DNA from 4 places in the Paraburkholderia sp. DD10 genome. Region 1 is predicted to be linked to each of the others. Evidence: riboswitches for the same ligand, from Rfam matches in the RefSeq annotation. Region 1 holds a riboswitch; each other region holds the start of a gene.
What was found. Region 1 has a riboswitch for cobalamin ahead of ACOCG7_RS16055 (TonB-dependent receptor domain-containing protein). Riboswitches for the same ligand answer to the same signal wherever they lie in the genome.

Region 1 (4,178 bases):
CACGTGCGGTGTTTTTCTTCATTGTTGGACTCCTTGCCTGAACAGGTGATGCACGATCGGAGCGAACGCCGCGCATTGGCGACGCCATCGGCATGAGCCAATGGCACGGCGTTTGCGGTCCAGCGTTTGCGAGTCCGTTAGGCGCTTGTAACCTGAGCTTGGTTCCCTAATTTGACGTTGCCTGACAGGCTTGATCCTTGCTGCGCGCAGTTCGGCGCATGGATTGCGCCGTAACGTGCCGCGTGCACGTGCAATGTCAAATGAGTCGTTGGGTGATGAAGCGCCATTCGGCTTCGGTCACCGGCGTAATCGATAGGCGGTTGCCTTTGGCGAGCACGCGCATGTCCTTCAACCCTTCGTGCTCGCGCAATGCGGCAAGCGGAATCAGCGGAATCTTCTTCTTGAACACGACGTCGACGAGCATCCAGCGCGGCGTTTCCTGCGACGACTTCGGGTCGTAGTAGGGACTCTTCGTGTCGAACTGGGTGGGGTCCGGATAAGCGGTGGACGATACCTCGGCGAGCCCCGCAATGCCCGGCTCGGGACAACTCGAGTGATAGAACAGCACGCCGTCGCCGACCTGCATCATGTCGCGCATGAAATTGCGCGCCTGATAGTTGCGCACGCCGGTCCACGGCAACGTGCGGTGCGGTGCGTTGGCGAGATGGTCGATGCTTGCTTCGTCCGGTTCGGACTTCATTAGCCAGTAGCGCATGAATCGAATTGGAACGTTAAGGGTTTGAAGATGCGGAAGAAAATCGAGGCCCAAAGAAAAACGGCACCGAACCGAAGTCCGATGCCGTTCCAAATAAGGTCCCCGCCTTAGCCGCTAGGCCGGCATCCTGAACCGGGGGTTCAGAATTGGTCGCAGTTAGCAACACTTCGGGTACATCAGACAGAGTGACGCGCACACCCGTGCTACAAATTTCCGCAACCGTGCACATGGCATTGGTTCAAGGAATATATGACCTTGGCGAACCAGGCAGGGAAGCTAAACCGATGAAACTAAAACGATGGAATTCAAACGTTTGCCGAGTCTTATTGACTACCGCTCATGCACTTCGCTTGAATCCGCAGCCAATCTCGCGACCGGCCACTAGATAGTTATTGCATGCTGTACTGCTCGATCACAGTACCCAGTTGCTCGTTCATTTGATGCATTGTACGCCGGATTTCCTCAGCGGGAAATGCTTCTCCGTGCCGCACGCTGCTTTGCAGCTTAAGCAGTTCCGATGCCAGCGACAACGCAGCCATGACGGCAATGCGATCCGTGCCGCGCACGTTGCTGTTATTGCGGATCTTCGACATTTCGGCGTCGACACGCGCGACCGCTTCAAGCAGTGCGCCTTCTGTTTCAGCCGAGCAGGCGAGACGATAGGGCACGCCGAGAATCGACACTTCGATCTGCTTCGTGGTCATGCGTTTTCTCCGTGGCGGGTCACGTCGCTCCCGGTTTCGGCTTGATGCTGAGCGGGCTCGAGCAGATCGAGCTGGTTGTCCGGCTCATTGTGCGCGCGTGCCCGCGGCAGTTTCTCGAGAATCGCATTCAGCCGCACCTGGGCGTCGTCGATCTTGGCCGACAGTGCGTCGCGTTCCGCTTGCAGCGCATCGCGTTCCTCGCGAAGCATTGCAAGTTCCGTGCGCGTGGCTTCGACTTCGGCGCGTGATTGGGCGAGCTGCTCTTCGAGCGCGAGGCGCGCTTCGTTGTGGCGCTGGCTGATCGCGATCAGCTTGCCGATGTTCTGTGAAAGTGTTTCGAGTTCGGTGAGCATGTGCTGCGTCCTCTAAAGACATCGCATTTTAGCGCGGAATATCGCGGGTTCCGACATTTGTCTCGTTTCGAGACGTAACAACCTCGCTTTATGCAGGCATTGATCGACCATATGATGAAAAAGTACTCGCGCATCGGACAATAACCCGCACTTAACCGAACAGATCGCGCAACGATCAACGATTCTTGACGGGCTCGGGGGCCGCTCCTAAACTGGCCGCACTCTGGTGCCCGCGCGCGCTTTCATAGTGCGCGCAGTTAAACGGGAAGCAGGGCGCGTCGTTCGCCAGAACGCGCGAACCTGCGCTGCCCCCGCAACGGTAAGCGACCGCATTCATCATGCAGGTCGGTCCTGATCGCGTGTTCGAAGCTGAACGTGCGAGTGTGCCACTGCGCGTCACGCGTGGGAAGGCGGGATCGATGTGTCGCCAGCCCGGATACCGGCCAGAGGGAGAGGAACGTCCGCGAAAACGTTGAAAAGCGCGGGCGCCTCGTTACGCATCGGCCTGCGGGGAAGCGGGCCGCGCACGTTACCCACAGGAATGTCATCCCATGCTGTCCCCCATCGCTCGCGCGGCGTGGCTCGTTTTTGCGGGCGTGCCGCTCGTCGTGCACGCTCAGGCCGCTGCTGTTTCCACCTCTTCCGATGCGTCTTCTTCCACCTCGTCCGCGGCTGCCGCGGCTGCAGGTTCATCGCCCATCGTGTTGTCGCCGGTGGTCGTCACGGCGGGGCGTGGCCCGCAAGCGCTCGCCGACGCGATTCCGCCGACGGCGCTGTTCGATCAGCAGGACATCGCCGACAGCACCGCGACCGACTTGCCCGGCCTGCTGCAACTCGCCCCCGGCGCGCAAATCTCGCGTACAGGTGGCCCTGGTTCGACCACGAGTCTGTTTTTGCGTGGCGCGTCGTCGACGCAATCGCTGGTGCTGATCGACGGCGTGCGGGTCGACTCGGTGACCCTCGGTACATCGCAACTCGCGCAGATCCCGCTCGACCAGATCGATCACGTGGAAGTGGTGAACGGCAACGGGTCCGCGCTATACGGTTCGGGCGCGATCGGCGGCGTGGTGCAGGTGTTCACGAAAGACGGTGGCGACCATCCTCCGCGTTTCAACTTTTCGGTGGGCTACGGCAGCTATCACACGCAGACGCAGCAGGCCGGCGTGAACGGCGCATTGGATAAGGACGGCGCCACCACCTTCAACCTGTCGCTCGCCCGTTCGAAGGGCGACGGCTTCTCGTCGCTGAATCCGCGCGAGGCGCCGCAAGCCAATCCGAACGCAAACGGCTATCTGAACGAAAGCATTTCGGCTTCGCTGCGTCACAGGTTCAACGACCAATGGAACGCGGGCGTCACGTATTTCCAGTCGAACGGCAACAACAGTTACGACAACGCGTATGGCGTGCCGACCGATTCAAACAATCTGTATAGCAAGGTGCGTCAGATGTCGGTGTTCGCGAACGGCAAGCTGACCGATTGGTGGACCACCCACTTCATCGTCTCCGAAGGCGACGACCGCAGCGTGTCGAAAACCAACGGCATCTATAACGGCCGCTTCGATACCGACAATCGCCAGTACACGTGGCAGAACGATTTCACGTTCGCCGCGCAGCAGAAGTTGCAGGTGGGCTATGAGCATCTCGATCAAAGCCTCGACTCGGATACGTTCGCGGCGCCGGATCGTCATGTGGATTCGGGTTTCGTCGGCTATACGGGGCGCTTTGGGCGCAACCAGATTCAGGCCAATGTGCGGCGCGACCAGTATTCCGATTTCGGCGGAGCGAACAGTTACTATCTCGGCTACGGTTTCGACATCACCGGCCATTGGAAGGCGACTGCAAGCTATTCGGATTCGTTTCGCGCGCCGAGCTTCGACGATCTGTACTATCCGTACAGCGGCAACGCGTCGATCGAGCCGGAGCGCAGTCATTCGATCGAGGCCGCGTTGCAGTACGCGTCGAACGCGCTCGGCGTGATGCGCCTGAGCGCGTTCCAGACGCGCTATTCGAATCTGATCGATTATCAGCAGGTGACGCCCGGCATCTATCTGGCCGAGAACGTCGGGCATGCGAAGGTGCAGGGACTCGAAGGATCGTGGAGCGGCCATGTCGGCAAGACGGACGTGCGCGCGTCGTTGACGCTGCAAAATCCCGTCGACCTCGACAAAGATGCCGACCTTCTGCGGCGCGCGCGGCGTTTCGGATCGCTCGCGGTGAATCGCAGCATCGCCTGCTGGCGCGTGGGCGGCGAGTGGATCGTGAGCGGCGCGCGCGAAGATAGCAGCGGCAAGCTGGGCGGCTACGGTGTGGTGAATCTGTCGGCGCGCTACAACATCACGAAAGCGTGGTACGTGGCCGCGCAAATCCACAACCTGTTGAACAAGGACTATGAAACGGCCTACTCGT
Region 2 (4,178 bases), on a different replicon from region 1:
GCCGCTTTCGACGTGCGGCGCCAGATCCATGCCGAGCGCCGCGCAGCGGATCATCAGCGTGGTGAGCGTTTCGTCGAACACGTAGTAGACGCAGCGCTGGCCGCGTTCGAGCGCCCTCAGCAGGCACGACACGACGGTGGTGGTCTTGCCCACGCCGGACGGTCCGATCATCAGCGCATTGGTGCCGGGGATCAGGCCGCCGCCCAGCAGCGCGTCGAGGCCCGGCGTGCCCGTGCTGAGCGGGTTCGGGTCGAATTCCGCGTGATGTTCCGCGGCGACGAGGCGCGGATACACACGAATGCCGCCGGTGTCGAGCGTGAAGTCGTGATACCCCTCGCGGAACTTGATGCCGCGCATCTTGGCGATGCGCAGCCGCCGCCGGTTGCCGCCGTAGTCGTGCACGATGTTGTCGAGGCTGATCACGCCGTGCGCGATGCTGTGCAACTGCACGTCGCCGGTGTCGGAGGTGTTGTCGTCGAGCAGCAGCACCGTGCATTCGCGGGTCGCGAAAAAGCGCTTGAGCGCGAGAATCTGCCGCCGGTAGCGCAGCGGGTTCTGCGACAGCAGACGCAGTTCCGAGAGACTGTCGAGCACGATGCGCGTGGGCTTGACATCATTGACCTGTTGAATGACGTTGCGCACGGTCTCGCCGAGTTCGACTTCGGCCGGGTGCAGCACGGATTGCTCGTATTGCGGGTCGAGGCCCTCGTCGGAGAGCAATTCGAGAATCGAGAAGCGGCTGAGATCCCAGCCGTGGCTGTCCGCCACCGAGATCAGTTCGGAGCGGGTCTCGGAGAGCGTGATGTAGAGGCCGGCTTGCCCTTCGTCGACACCCTTGAGTAAAAACTGCAAGGCTAGGGTAGTTTTACCTGTGCCGGGCGCGCCCTCGATGAGATACATGCGGCGGGGCGTGAAGCCGCCGCCCAGGATGTTGTCGACCCCTTCGATCCCTGATGAAAGGCGGGCCGGCGTGTCGGTGACAGGTTTCGTTGACATGGCTTGGCGATTCACGTCGATTGAGTGGCGGCAGTTGGTGGGCCGGTACGGCGGGCGCGCAAGATGCGTGCCCAACCCTCGCGTGCCTCGGTCCGAGCGCCACGGGTACGGACAGTGCTGTCAGCCTGTCGACCGCTTTCAGGGATCGCGCCGACATGAACCCCGCCCGCTTCCTCGCCGCCACGTTTGCCGCCGCGTCGCTAGGCGCCGTGCTGCCCGGCAGCGCGAGTGCCGACGATGCGCCCAGTCCGTGCGCATCGCTCAAACGCATCGTGGCGGCTGCGCCAGGCGGCTTGGCCTCGTTGACGCCCGACGACGGCAAGGGCGTCGCGCAACCTTACGGCGACGATGCGCAATGCTCGGCGAGCGGGGGCAGCTACCAATGCACGTGGACGCCGCATCATGACGCCGGGTCGAGCGCGGACGCGCTGCAGGCCGTCGCGGCGGATATCGCGTCGTGTCTGCCCGAAGCGACCCACGATCAGAATTCGCCGGGACGTCAGCACTTTTATTCGGGCGCGCCGGGTAAGCGGACCGAAATCACGCTGGCGCCGGCGGGTTCAGCGAGGCTGCGCCTGGTGGTGTCGGGTCAATGAGCGGCAAGCGGGCCGATATGCGTGGATTTCAAATCCGACGGCGGGCGTCGCGCTGGTGTTGTCAGTGCGACGCGAGCCACCATGTCCAGCCGCGCGATGAACGCCGTAATTCGACCGCCGACAGCGGGGCGATTTCGATGCGTGGAAATACGGCGGGCGATGCTCCGAGTGCGTGAACGAGCGCCGCGCGAATCACCGGCGCGTGCGTAATGGCGACCACGTTGCGCGGGTTTTGACGCGGGGCGCTTGTTGTACCGGTCGTTCCTTCGCTGATCGCGCCGTCCAGCGCATCGAGCCATTCTCCCAGGCGCTTCACGAGTTGACTGAACGACTCGCCGCCGTGCGCCGCGAAGTCGGGATCGCGCAGCCAGGCAGCGAGGTGCTGCGGCGCTTCATTCGCGAGATCGGCGAGGCGGCGTCCCTGCCAATCGCCGTAGTCGATCTCCCCCAACGCTGTGTGGACCGTTGCGGCGAGGCCCAACGCCAGCGCCGTATCGCGCGCGCAAACTGCGGGGCTGACGAAGACCGCGGCGGCGTCGGCAATCGCCAGGCGCTGGCGTGCGGCCTGGGCTTCGGCGAGGCCGCGAGCGTCGAGCGGATCGTCGGCGGGAAAGCGGCCCGCGCGCATGGCGGGGGTCGATGCGTGGCTGACCAGTAACAGCCTTGTGTCCATTCGATGACTTCCATAGAGGTACGCCAAGGCAGAACGCCCGCATGGACGCGTTGCGCTACCGAGTGCCGGAGTTTAGCGCGTAGAATAGCGGCACTGCGAAGTGCGGAAGCCGGTGAGAGCCCGGCGCGGTCGCGCCACTGTAATCGGCATCACGAGCCGAAAGCCAGACCTGAGCTTCGCAGCCTTCCTTTGCAATCGACTATCGGGGCGCGCTACCCCCAGGAGATGTCCATCATGACCGAAGCTGTTTTCGATCCCGCCAACCCGCCCGCTGCTCAACCCACGCCGATTCCGCTGCGCGAGTTGTTGCCTTGGGTCGTGTTCGGCGGCTTGCTGCTGTTGCTCGCGCTTTACTTCGTTGGGGCGGAACAGGGCGCCACGTCGCTGGTGCCCGGCATGTACGTGCATGAGTTCGTGCACGACGGTCGCCATCTGCTCGGCTTTCCCTGCCACTAACGGAGTTCGACATGGTTGGTAAGTTGTTATTGCGCGGGATGCTCGCAGGCATCGCCGCGGGACTGCTCACGTTCGGCTTCGCCCGGCTCGCGGGCGAGCCGCAGGTCGATCAGGCGATATCCTTCGAGGAAAAGGCCGCGGCGGCGGCCGAGGGCGGCGAGGCGCATGAACACGAAGACCTCGTTAGCCGCGATACGCAGGCGGGCCTGGGGCTGTTGACCGGCGTGGTCACGTATGGCGCGGCGTTCGGCGGATTGTTCGCGCTCGTATTCGCCTACGCCTATGGACGGGTGGGCGCATTGAGCGCGCGTGCGTTGTCGGCATGGCTTGCGCTCGGCGCGTTCATCGCGCTGGTGATCGTCCCGAACATCAAGTACCCCGCGAATCCGCCGGCGGTGGGCGACCCCGACACGATCGGAACGCGCACCGGCTTGTTCTTCCTGATGATCGCGATCTCGCTGACCGCGATGGTGTTTTCGCTGAAGGTGCGGCGTCGCGCGGTGATGAAACTGGGCGCGTGGAATGGCTCGATCGTGGGCGGCGTGGTGTTCGTCGCGATCATCGCTGCCGTGCAATTGTCGATGCCGACGATCAACGAAGTGCCGGCGGCTTTCCCGGCCGTGCTGCTGTGGAAGTTCCGCGTCGCGGCGATCGGCATGCAGGTGATCATGTGGACGACGATCGGACTGCTGTTCGGCGCGCTGGTGGAGCACAGCGGATTGACGCGGGTAGGCGCGGGGCGGGCGGCGGTGAAGTCCGTTTGATCGTTTTCTGTTGGTGAAGAGTGTGGGCTCCGTCTACCGGGCCCGGTTGACGTATGCCTGTAGCCCGCCTCGTGCGGGCTTTTTATTGCCCGCATGGGCCAACTGGTTACCGCCGTCCTCGCAGCTTCGCTGAACTAGTCGCCAGGGCTTCGAGGGCTGTTCGACGCCACAGCGTACGCCCTACGCGCTCCAACCCGTAACACCCAATCGAACACCCCGCGCCTTTCCCCGACCGGCTGGGTCAGCCGCTCAAACAATTGCGCAACGGCGCCATCGAGTTGCGCAAGCACTGGCGCCTGAGCCGCCGCCTCCAAATCGAAAACCGGCAATACCGACACGCGCTCATCCAACCCGCCATCCACAGAACCAGTAGCCGCACCGCTATAACGCGCGATCAACGAATCAAGCCGCGCCACGATCGATTCCACATGCGCCGCCCGCACATTCGCGGCATTGAGCGCCACTTCACCCGACACCCCGCGCCGAGCAGAATCACTCAACACCCGCGCCCAGTGCAAACAGCACAGCAGCGATCCGGTGGCCAACTCGACACCAGAATTCCACGCCACCACGCGCTGCATTTGCAGCGGCTTCAGCGCGATTCGCAACTCATGCCAACCGCGGTCGAGCTTGCGCATGGCGACAGCCGCATCCGCCGCCAGCGCAGCGGACCCGCCCAGCCGCACCACCTCG
Region 3 (4,178 bases), on a different replicon from region 1:
CGACCATCAGCGCTTCATAGTATTCGTCGACCTGGCGTTCGAGATCCTGCAACGGCCCGTAGCTTTCGGCACGCGTGAGCGGCGGCATCAGGTGATCGATGATCACGGCCTGCGCGCGCCGCTTCGCCTGGCTGCCCTCGCCCGGATCGTTGACGATGAACGGATACAGGTGCGGCATCGGCCCAAGAATCAGGTCGGGCCAGCACGCGTCGCTCAATGCAACGCTCTTGCCCGGCAGCCATTCGAGGTTGCCATGCTTGCCGACGTGCACGACCGCGTCGATGCCGAACTGGTGACGCAGCCAGAAGTAGAACGCCAGATACGCATGCGGCGGCACGAGTTCGGCGTCGTGATAGCTCGCGTAATCGCCCTGCTCGCGCGAGCGCGACGGCTGAATGCCGACGAACACATGCCCGCAGCGCCAGCCGGCGATCATGAAACGGCCGCGCCGCAACGTGGGGTCCTGCTCGGGCGGACCCCAGCGCGCGTTCAACGCATTGCGTGCCTCGGCGGGCAATGCGTCGAAGTACACGCGGTAATCGTCGAGCGCGAGGCTTTGCAATGCCGGCCGCAAATCACGCACGACCGGATCGTTGGTCACGCCTTCGGTGAGCTTCTTCAACAGCGCATCGCCGTGCGCGGGCAAGTCCGCGAGACGGTAGCCTTCATCGCGCAGCATCGACAGAATGCCGACCACCGAGGCCGGCGTATCGAGTCCCACGCCATTGCCGATGCGCCCCTCGCTCATCGGATAGTTGGCGAGGATCAGCGCGAGCTTCTTGTCCGCGTTATCGAGCGTGCGCAGACGGCACCAGCGGCGGCTCAGTTCCGCCAGAAAACTCACGCGTTCGAGGTCCGGTTGATACCGCACCACGTCGACTTCCGTGTGCGGACAGCGATACGCGAGCCCCTTGAAGCTGATCGCGCGCGTGATGATGCGGCCGTCCACTTCCGGCAGCGCGACATGCATGGCGATGTCGCGCGAATTCAGACCTTGATTGTCCTTGAGCCAGTCGTCGCGGTTGCCGCCGCTCAGGATCACCTGCAACACCGGCGCGTCGCCGGCGAGCGCGAGCGGCTCGGGGTCGTCGATCGCGGACGCGGCGAACGCGGTCGTATTCAGCACCAGCGCGACGTTATGTTGCGCACAGAGCGACTGCACGACTTCGCGGCTCATCGCGTCTTTCAGCGACGTAATCGCGATCGGCAACGGATTCAGACCTTGCGCATCGAGCGCGTCGATCAGCGCATCGAACACCGCCGTATTGGCCGCTTGCAGATGCGCCTTGTAGAACAGAATCGCGGCCACCGGCGCGTCTTGCCGCCAGCGCGCCTGCCAGTCGGCGATCGTCGGCGTGTCGCGCTCGGGGTGGTAGAGCGTCGCGGCCGGCAACGCGCGCGGCGGCGCGGGCTCGCGTCCCCAACCGAAGCCGCGATACGCGATGCAGCGCAAAAACGCCTCGGCGTTTTGCGGGCCGCCTTCACGCAGATAACGCCATAGCTGATGGCACAGATCGGCGCTCGCGGTGCTGCGCGCAAGCAGGTTCGGGTCTTCCTGGAGATCGCCGGAGAACATCGCGAGCGTCTGCTGCTTGCGCTCGGCGAGCGCGACCACCTGCTCGATGCCGTAGGGCCAATAGGCTTCGCCGCCAAGATGATCGACCACCACGACGCGCGCATGCTGCAACACGTCCTCGACATAAAAATCGACCGAGGCCGGCTGCCGCAGATACGTGACGTTCGCGAGCCTCACGCTCGGGAAGCCGTCTCCGAGACGAGGAAACACGCTGGCGAGCAGCGACAGCGTGGTGTCGGCGGAACTGAGCACCACGATATCGGCGGGCCGCTGATCGATGCGGATCACGCCTTGCGTGTCGTCGACAAAACCACCCGGCGTGGTGCGCAGCAGATGCATGAGCGCTTACGCCTGTTGCGCTTCGGCGCTCGACGCCACACCGAGCGCCGCGTCGAATGCGCGTTGCAGCGCGTGCTGATCCAGGTCCTCGCCGATCAGCACGAAGCGGCTTTGCAGTCCCGCATCGGTTTCATGCGCCTGCCAGCGCCGATCGAAATAACTATCGAAACGCCGGCCCACGCCCTGGATCACCAGACGCATCGGCGCGCCCGGCAAAGCCGCGAAACCCTTGACGCGGTAAATCGTGTTCGTTTCGACCAGCCCTTGCAAAGCGGCGATCAGCGCTTCGCGCGATGGCGCGCTCGCCTGCACCACCACCGAATCGAATTCGTCGTGGTGGTGATCGGCGTCGTCGGCGGAACCGTGGTGATCGTGGCGCAAGTGGATGGTTTCTTCCGAAGCCGCCTCGAGACCCAGCAACGTGTGCAGATCGAGTTGGCCCATCTGCGCGCGCACGATCTTCACTTGCGGTGGAATCTCTTCACGAATGAGGGCTTCCACGGCGCTTTGCCGCGCGTCGTCGAGCAAATCGGTTTTGTTCAGAATCACCAGATCGGCCGCGGACAACTGATCCTCGAACAGTTCGTGCAGCGGCGATTCGTGATCGAGATTCGGATCGGCCTTGCGTTGCGCATCCACGGCGGCCGGGTTGTCGGCGAACTGGCCGCTCGCGGCGGCGGGGCCGTCCACCACGGTCACCACCGCATCCACCGTGAAGCTGTTCTTGATCTGCGGCCAGTTGAACGCCTGCACCAGCGGCTTGGGCAAGGCGAGGCCCGACGTTTCGATCAGCACGTGATCGATCTGCTCGCGGCGCTCGACGAGTTTTTCCATCACCGGAAAAAATTCTTCCTGCACGGTGCAGCACAGGCAACCGTTCGCCAGTTCATACAGTTGCCCTTCGGTTTCGACGCCGTTTTCGTCGCAACCGATTCCGCAGCCCTTGAGGATTTCCCCGTCGATGCCGAGCTCGCCGAACTCGTTGACGATCACCGCAATGCGCTTGCCGCCCGCATGCCGAAGAATGTGCCGAAGCAGCGTGGTCTTGCCGCTGCCGAGAAAGCCCGTGACGATGGTGACGGGGATCTTGCGCATTTGAGTTTGCATCGTGAGGTCCATTCGATCGACGGCGTTGCTGCAACAGGGAAAGACAGCAAGCGGGGTGAGGTCATGAACGCATGCCGCATCCCCGCGGCGTTCGTCCTGCGTGCTCTGGCCGGTATCCGGGCTGGCGAAAGCGCCGCTTCCCCTTCCCGTGCGAGTGATTTCTCGCCCAGTGGTTGTATGCCGACGCGGCCTTGCGCGTGGACATCGAAGCCGGCTCCGCGGTACGTGACGTACCGCATTTCGCTTACCGTTGCGGGGGCAGCACAGGTTGACCCGGTCCTTGAAGGCGGGTGCCCTGTTTCCCGTTTAACTGCATGCGCAGGAGCGCGCACACGAGCACCAAAGTGCGTGCGAGTGTAGGCCCGCGACCCGGCGCAGTCAAGAAAACGCGAGGACGGAGGCGCTTATCGGATGGGGCGTCATGTGCTATCGTAAGCGCGCGTTTGGTGCCCGCACATGCATTCGCGTGTGCAGTTAAACGGGAAACAGGCCGCGCTTGCCGCGCTCAACCTGTGCTGTCCCCGCAACGGTAAGCGACCTGCGGCGCTCGATGGGTTTTATAGCGCCGCGCATGCGTTTTCGATGCCACTGTCCGACGAATGCGGACGGGAAGGCAAAGCGCATGAGGCCGCCAGCCCGGATACCGGCCAGACGCGGAGGCAGCGAACGTCACGCTGCCGGCCGCCGGAATCCGCGAGGGACGGATGTGATGGCGCTGAAGCACGGCGTGGTCCCCGCTTGCATGTATCTTGGTGAAGCGGCGCATTACGTCATGCCTGATATCCGTAGCACCGCATGAGTTCTTCCCTTTCCGCCGGCTCGCACGCCCTCCTGGCGCTTCGGCCCTTCCCGTCCGTCACGACATGGCGCGCGCCATGCATGCCGCGATGAGCCGCGCGTGGCTGATCGGCGCGGGCCCCGGCGACGTCGAACTGATGACGCTCAAGGCGACCCGCGCGCTCGCGCAAGCCGACGTGGTGCTGGTCGACGATCTGGTGAATCCCGACGTATTGCAGTTCGCGCGCGCCGACGCGCTGGTGATTTACGTCGGCAAGCGCGGCGGACATCCGTCCACGCCGCAGGCCGGGATCATCGTGCAGATGCTCGCGCATCTGCGGGCCGGGCGCAGCGTCGCGCGTTTGAAAGGCGGCGATCC
Region 4 (4,178 bases), on a different replicon from region 1:
GCGGTGCCCGCGCCTGCGGAAAATTGCAGGGCGTCGACGATATCCACCATGCCGCACGCGTGAATCACGCGCACCGCGAGTTTTTCCAGGTCCGCGGGGATGCGCGATAAATCGGCTTCCGCGCGGATCGTCGCGAAGGATTGGCGATAGATCTCCTGACCGTCGCGAATGTAATCAAGCATCTATGGGCTCCGGGCCAGGTGGTCGAGCAGGTCGGCGGCCTGGTCGATCGTCAGTTGGCGCGCGACGCACTGGCCGAAATCCGAGTGGCCGTCGTCGCGTCGATAAAGGTCGTAAGTGCCGGGCGACACAGCCAGCAGTGTGTACGGCGCACGATGCGCGGCGGCGCACGAGCGCGGGCAGCCGCTCAGATGGACCTCGACGTTCTCGGGCAAGCGCGCGGCGAGCCGCAGTGCGTCGGCCTTGGTGTCGGCGAGGCTTTTCGCGCAGCCTGGCGAGCCCGCGCAGGCGATCAGACGCGTGATGGCTTGCGTGGCATCGCAGGCGAGGCCCAGCGTGTTCAGTGCGGTCAGCACGGCTGGCACGGCGTGCGCCGCGATGTCGGTCAGCAGCACGCTTTGCCACGGCGTGACGTGCAGCGTGCCGTTGCCTTGCTGTCGTGCGAGCGCGGCGAGGGCATGCAGGGTGGCGGCGTCGAGGCGGCCTAGCGGCGGCTGGCCGCCTACGTGCCAGGTCTCCGTCGTGCGTTGGGCGTGCGCGCCGAGCCGACGCGCGGCATCGGCCGGTGTCGCGCGATGCCAGGACGCGAGCGACGCGTCGCGTGACAGCGGGAAATCGACATACGTTTGCGCGCGCTGCAATACGGCGTCGACGGAACGCGCGGCGAGCAGGTGACGCATGCGCGTGGCGTCGGCGGCGGCGAGGTCGAGAAACGAGTGCAGCAGCGCGCGGACAAGCGCAGGGACTTGCGATGACGACACGGCGGCTAATGCGCCTGCGTCGTCCACGCGACGAGCTTGTGTCGAGTCATCGCAACCGGCAGCCGGGTTTTGCGGTAACGCCACCGCTGGCGGGCAACCGGCAAGACCGAACACGAACCGCACACCGTCACGAACTTGCGACGCCGCGAGCCACACGTCATGCGGATGATCGAGCCTTGCCAGGCGCTCGCCGCCATCCACCAGCAGCGCGAATTTCGGCGACAACGCCGCGAAGCGCGCTTCGCCTTGCAGCAGCGCCAGCAGTTCGGCGCACAGCGGCCTGGTGTCGAACAGCGCGAACGGATCGCGCCCGGCGGCGGGGCTGATCATCACGTTGCGCACGTCGTCGGCGGCCGCCGCGCGGAGCGAGTTGGAAGCCGGCGCGGCGCGCTTCGCCATCGCATCCGAACCAGCCGCCGCGTCTGGCGCCGCTCCATCGGGCCCAAGCCCCGCCGCCACCAACGCCGCGCTCAACGCCGCTGCCTCGCGGCCACGCACGCCGCGCACCTGCAAGTTCGCGCGATTGGTCAACTCGATCACGCCGGCCGCATGCCGCGCGCTCGCCTCGGCAATCGCCGCGGCCTGCGCGGCGCTCAGCTCGCCGCCAGGCAGCTTGATCCGGCAGATGCCGCCGTCGCACGCGGCGACGATGCGCAGCAGCCCCGGACACGCCGAGGGCCGTGGCGCTGGGGCCGCGTCGGGCAAAACGGTGGAGGGCGAAGCTTGATTCAAGACGGACACCGGGTTTAGCGTCGCGCGAAAGCCCGAGCAAGCCGTGAGGCGGGCATTGCTGCGGCATCGGTACACCCCGCCCGATGCAGGCTGGCACGAACAGTCTCGCCGGCAGGTCTCCTGGCTGGCAGGTCATGGTCCGCCGCTGCCTTCCCGGTGAAACCAGTGGCGCGGAGCGCAAACGGACTCGCTGCATACAGTTGCGGGGGCAGCCACAGTGGCACTGTGTTCCCTCTTCGGCCCCGAAGGGCACCGGCGGCTGTATTATGCCTTTTTTCGGACAGCACAACGAGGCTGGACGCTTTGACCGGCGTGGCACAGCGCATGATTTGAAGACACAGAATGAGGATGGATGCATGCCTGCGTGGCTGACGGTGGTGGGCATGGGCGATGACGGCTTCGCCGGTTTGGGACGGCCCGCGCGGCGTGCGTTGCTGGAGGCGTCGGTGATTTACGGCGGCGAGCGTCATCTGGCGATGCTGCCCGCGCGCCTCGCCGCGCGCCGCGCGGCATGGCCGCGGCCGTTCGATCTCGCGCCGTTGCTGGCCGAGCGCGGCGCTTCCGTATGCGTGCTGGCGAGCGGCGATCCGATGCTGTTCGGCGTCGGCGCGACGCTCGCGCGGCAGTTGCCGGCCGGCGAGTTGCGGGTGCTGCCCGCGCCGTCGTCGCTGTCGCTGGCGGCGGCGCGGCTCGGCTGGCCGTTGCAGGAGGTCGCGACCGTTTCGCTGGTGGGCCGGCCGCTGCCCACGCTGAACGCGCATTTGCACGACGGCGCGCGCGTCTTCGTGTTGAGCGCCGATGGGCGCACGCCCGCGGCGTTGGCCGAACTGCTCAACGCGCGCGGCTTCGGCGCGACCCGCATGATCGTGCTGGAACATCTGGGCGGCGAGCTGGAACGTCGCATCGACGGCCGCGCCGATCAGTGGTCCGCTCCCGATGTCGCCGCGTTGAACCTGATCGCGCTCGAATGCCGAGCGACCGAAGGCGCGCCGCGTCTGCCGCTGACCTGCGGCCTACCCGACGACGCTTTCCGCCACGACGGCCAGTTGACCAAGCGCGACGTGCGCGCGATCACACTGGCGCGCCTCGCGCCGACGCCCGGCGAATTGCTGTGGGACGTGGGCGCGGGCAGCGGCTCGATCGGCATCGAATGGATGCGCGCGCATCCGACCTGCCGCGCGATCGCGATTGAAGGGCACGCGGAGCGGCAGCGTTTCATCGAGCACAATCGCGACGCGCTGGGCGTGCCGGGTCTGCAACTCGTGGCCGGGCGCGCACCCGAAGCGCTGCAAGGGCTGCCGGCGCCGGACGCCGTGTTCATCGGCGGCGGCGCGACGGCGGCGGGCGTGCTGGACACGTGCTGGGCGCGTCTGCGCGACGGCGGCCGGCTGGTCGCCAACGCGGTCACCTTGCAAGGCGAGGCGGCGCTCGCGGCCTGGCGCGAGCAACATGGCGGCACGCTCACACGCATCGCGCTGGCCGACGCGCAACCGCTCGGCGGCTTCGATACGTGGCGCCAGGCGTTGCCGATCACGTTGCTGGACGTGACGAAGGCCGCGCGTGAAACCGATACGGCCGCCATCGCGACGTCATCCGAATCACGGCGACAACCGTAATGCGCGAAGAAACGCCCGAACAACCCGCGCCGCTGCGTAGCGGCTATACGACCGGCAGTTGCGCCACCGCGACGTCGCTCGCGGCGGCGCGTCTGCTGCTCGCGGGCGTCGTCAGCGAGGTTGCGGAAATCGTCTTGCCGAAAGGCCAGCATGTGCCGATGCCGCTGGTGTACTGCCGCTTCATCGCTGACGGCGCGGGCGGCGCGGAAGCCGGCACCGTGAAAGATGCCGGCGACGATCCCGACGTGACGCACGGCGCGATCGTGTTCGCCCGCGTGCGGCTGCTGACCGAACCGGGTGTGATTTTTCGCGCGGGGCCCGGCGTCGGCACGGTGACGCGCGCGGGACTGACGCTGCCGGTCGGCGAGCCCGCGATCAACCCGGTGCCGCGCAAGATGATGACCGACCATCTCACCGACCTCGCTGCGGAGCACGACTACGCAGGCGGCTTCGAGGTGACGATCGGCGTCGAAGGCGGCGAGGCGCTTGCGCTCAAGACGATGAACCCGCGCCTGGGCATACTCGGCGGCCTGTCGATTCTCGGCACCACCGGCATCGTGCGGCCGTTCTCGTGCTCGGCCTATATCGCGTCGATCCATCAGGGCATCGACGTCGCGCGCGCGAACGGCTACACGCATCTCGCCGCCTGCACCGGCAACGCGAGCGAGGACGCGATGCGCGCGCATTACGGCCTGCCGGATATCGCGCTGATCGAGATGGGCGACTTCGTCGGCGCGGTGCTCAAGCATATGAAGCGCGCGCCGGTCGAGCGGTTGAGCGTATGCGGCGGCTTCGGCAAGCTCAGCAAACTCGCGGCGGGGCATCTCGATCTGCATAGCCGCAATTCGAGCATCGATCTGGAACGGCTCGCCGTTTGGGCCGCCGAAGA

Region 2: another riboswitch for cobalamin. It lies ahead of ACOCG7_RS14290 (CbtB domain-containing protein); the one in region 1 lies ahead of ACOCG7_RS16055 (TonB-dependent receptor domain-containing protein).
Region 3: another riboswitch for cobalamin. It lies ahead of cobW (cobalamin biosynthesis protein CobW); the one in region 1 lies ahead of ACOCG7_RS16055 (TonB-dependent receptor domain-containing protein).
Region 4: another riboswitch for cobalamin. It lies ahead of cobG (precorrin-3B synthase); the one in region 1 lies ahead of ACOCG7_RS16055 (TonB-dependent receptor domain-containing protein).

The regions. Positions count from the first base shown of each region.
Region 1 is NZ_CP185393.1:149,871-154,048, forward strand. Features, by position in the region: gene ACOCG7_RS16030 (SIMPL domain-containing protein) at 1-22, opposite strand, end outside; gene ACOCG7_RS16035 (EVE domain-containing protein) at 257-715, opposite strand; RNA gene ssrS (6S RNA) at 811-992, opposite strand; gene ACOCG7_RS16045 (cell division protein ZapA) at 1,105-1,419, opposite strand; gene ACOCG7_RS16050 (ATPase) at 1,416-1,772, opposite strand; cobalamin riboswitch at 1,980-2,235, shown strand; gene ACOCG7_RS16055 (TonB-dependent receptor domain-containing protein) at 2,324-4,178, shown strand, end outside.
Region 2 is NZ_CP185392.1:3,141,178-3,145,355, reverse strand. Features, by position in the region: gene ACOCG7_RS14305 (ATPase domain-containing protein) at 1-996, opposite strand, end outside; gene ACOCG7_RS14300 (hypothetical protein) at 1,152-1,592, shown strand; gene ACOCG7_RS14295 (histidine phosphatase family protein) at 1,654-2,265, opposite strand; cobalamin riboswitch at 2,317-2,459, shown strand; gene ACOCG7_RS14290 (CbtB domain-containing protein) at 2,500-2,721, shown strand; gene ACOCG7_RS14285 (CbtA family protein) at 2,733-3,485, shown strand; gene ACOCG7_RS14280 (FUSC family protein) at 3,620-4,178, opposite strand, start outside.
Region 3 is NZ_CP185392.1:1,344,604-1,348,781, reverse strand. Features, by position in the region: gene cobN (cobaltochelatase subunit CobN) at 1-1,915, opposite strand, end outside; gene cobW (cobalamin biosynthesis protein CobW) at 1,922-3,022, opposite strand; cobalamin riboswitch at 3,112-3,381, opposite strand; cobalamin riboswitch at 3,450-3,689, shown strand; gene cobA (uroporphyrinogen-III C-methyltransferase) at 3,910-4,178, shown strand, end outside.
Region 4 is NZ_CP185392.1:1,788,090-1,792,267, reverse strand. Features, by position in the region: gene ACOCG7_RS08155 (precorrin-8X methylmutase) at 1-182, opposite strand, end outside; gene cobG (precorrin-3B synthase) at 183-1,682, opposite strand; cobalamin riboswitch at 1,766-1,945, opposite strand; gene cbiE (precorrin-6y C5,15-methyltransferase (decarboxylating) subunit CbiE) at 2,030-3,289, shown strand; gene ACOCG7_RS08140 (cobalt-precorrin-5B (C(1))-methyltransferase) at 3,289-4,178, shown strand, end outside.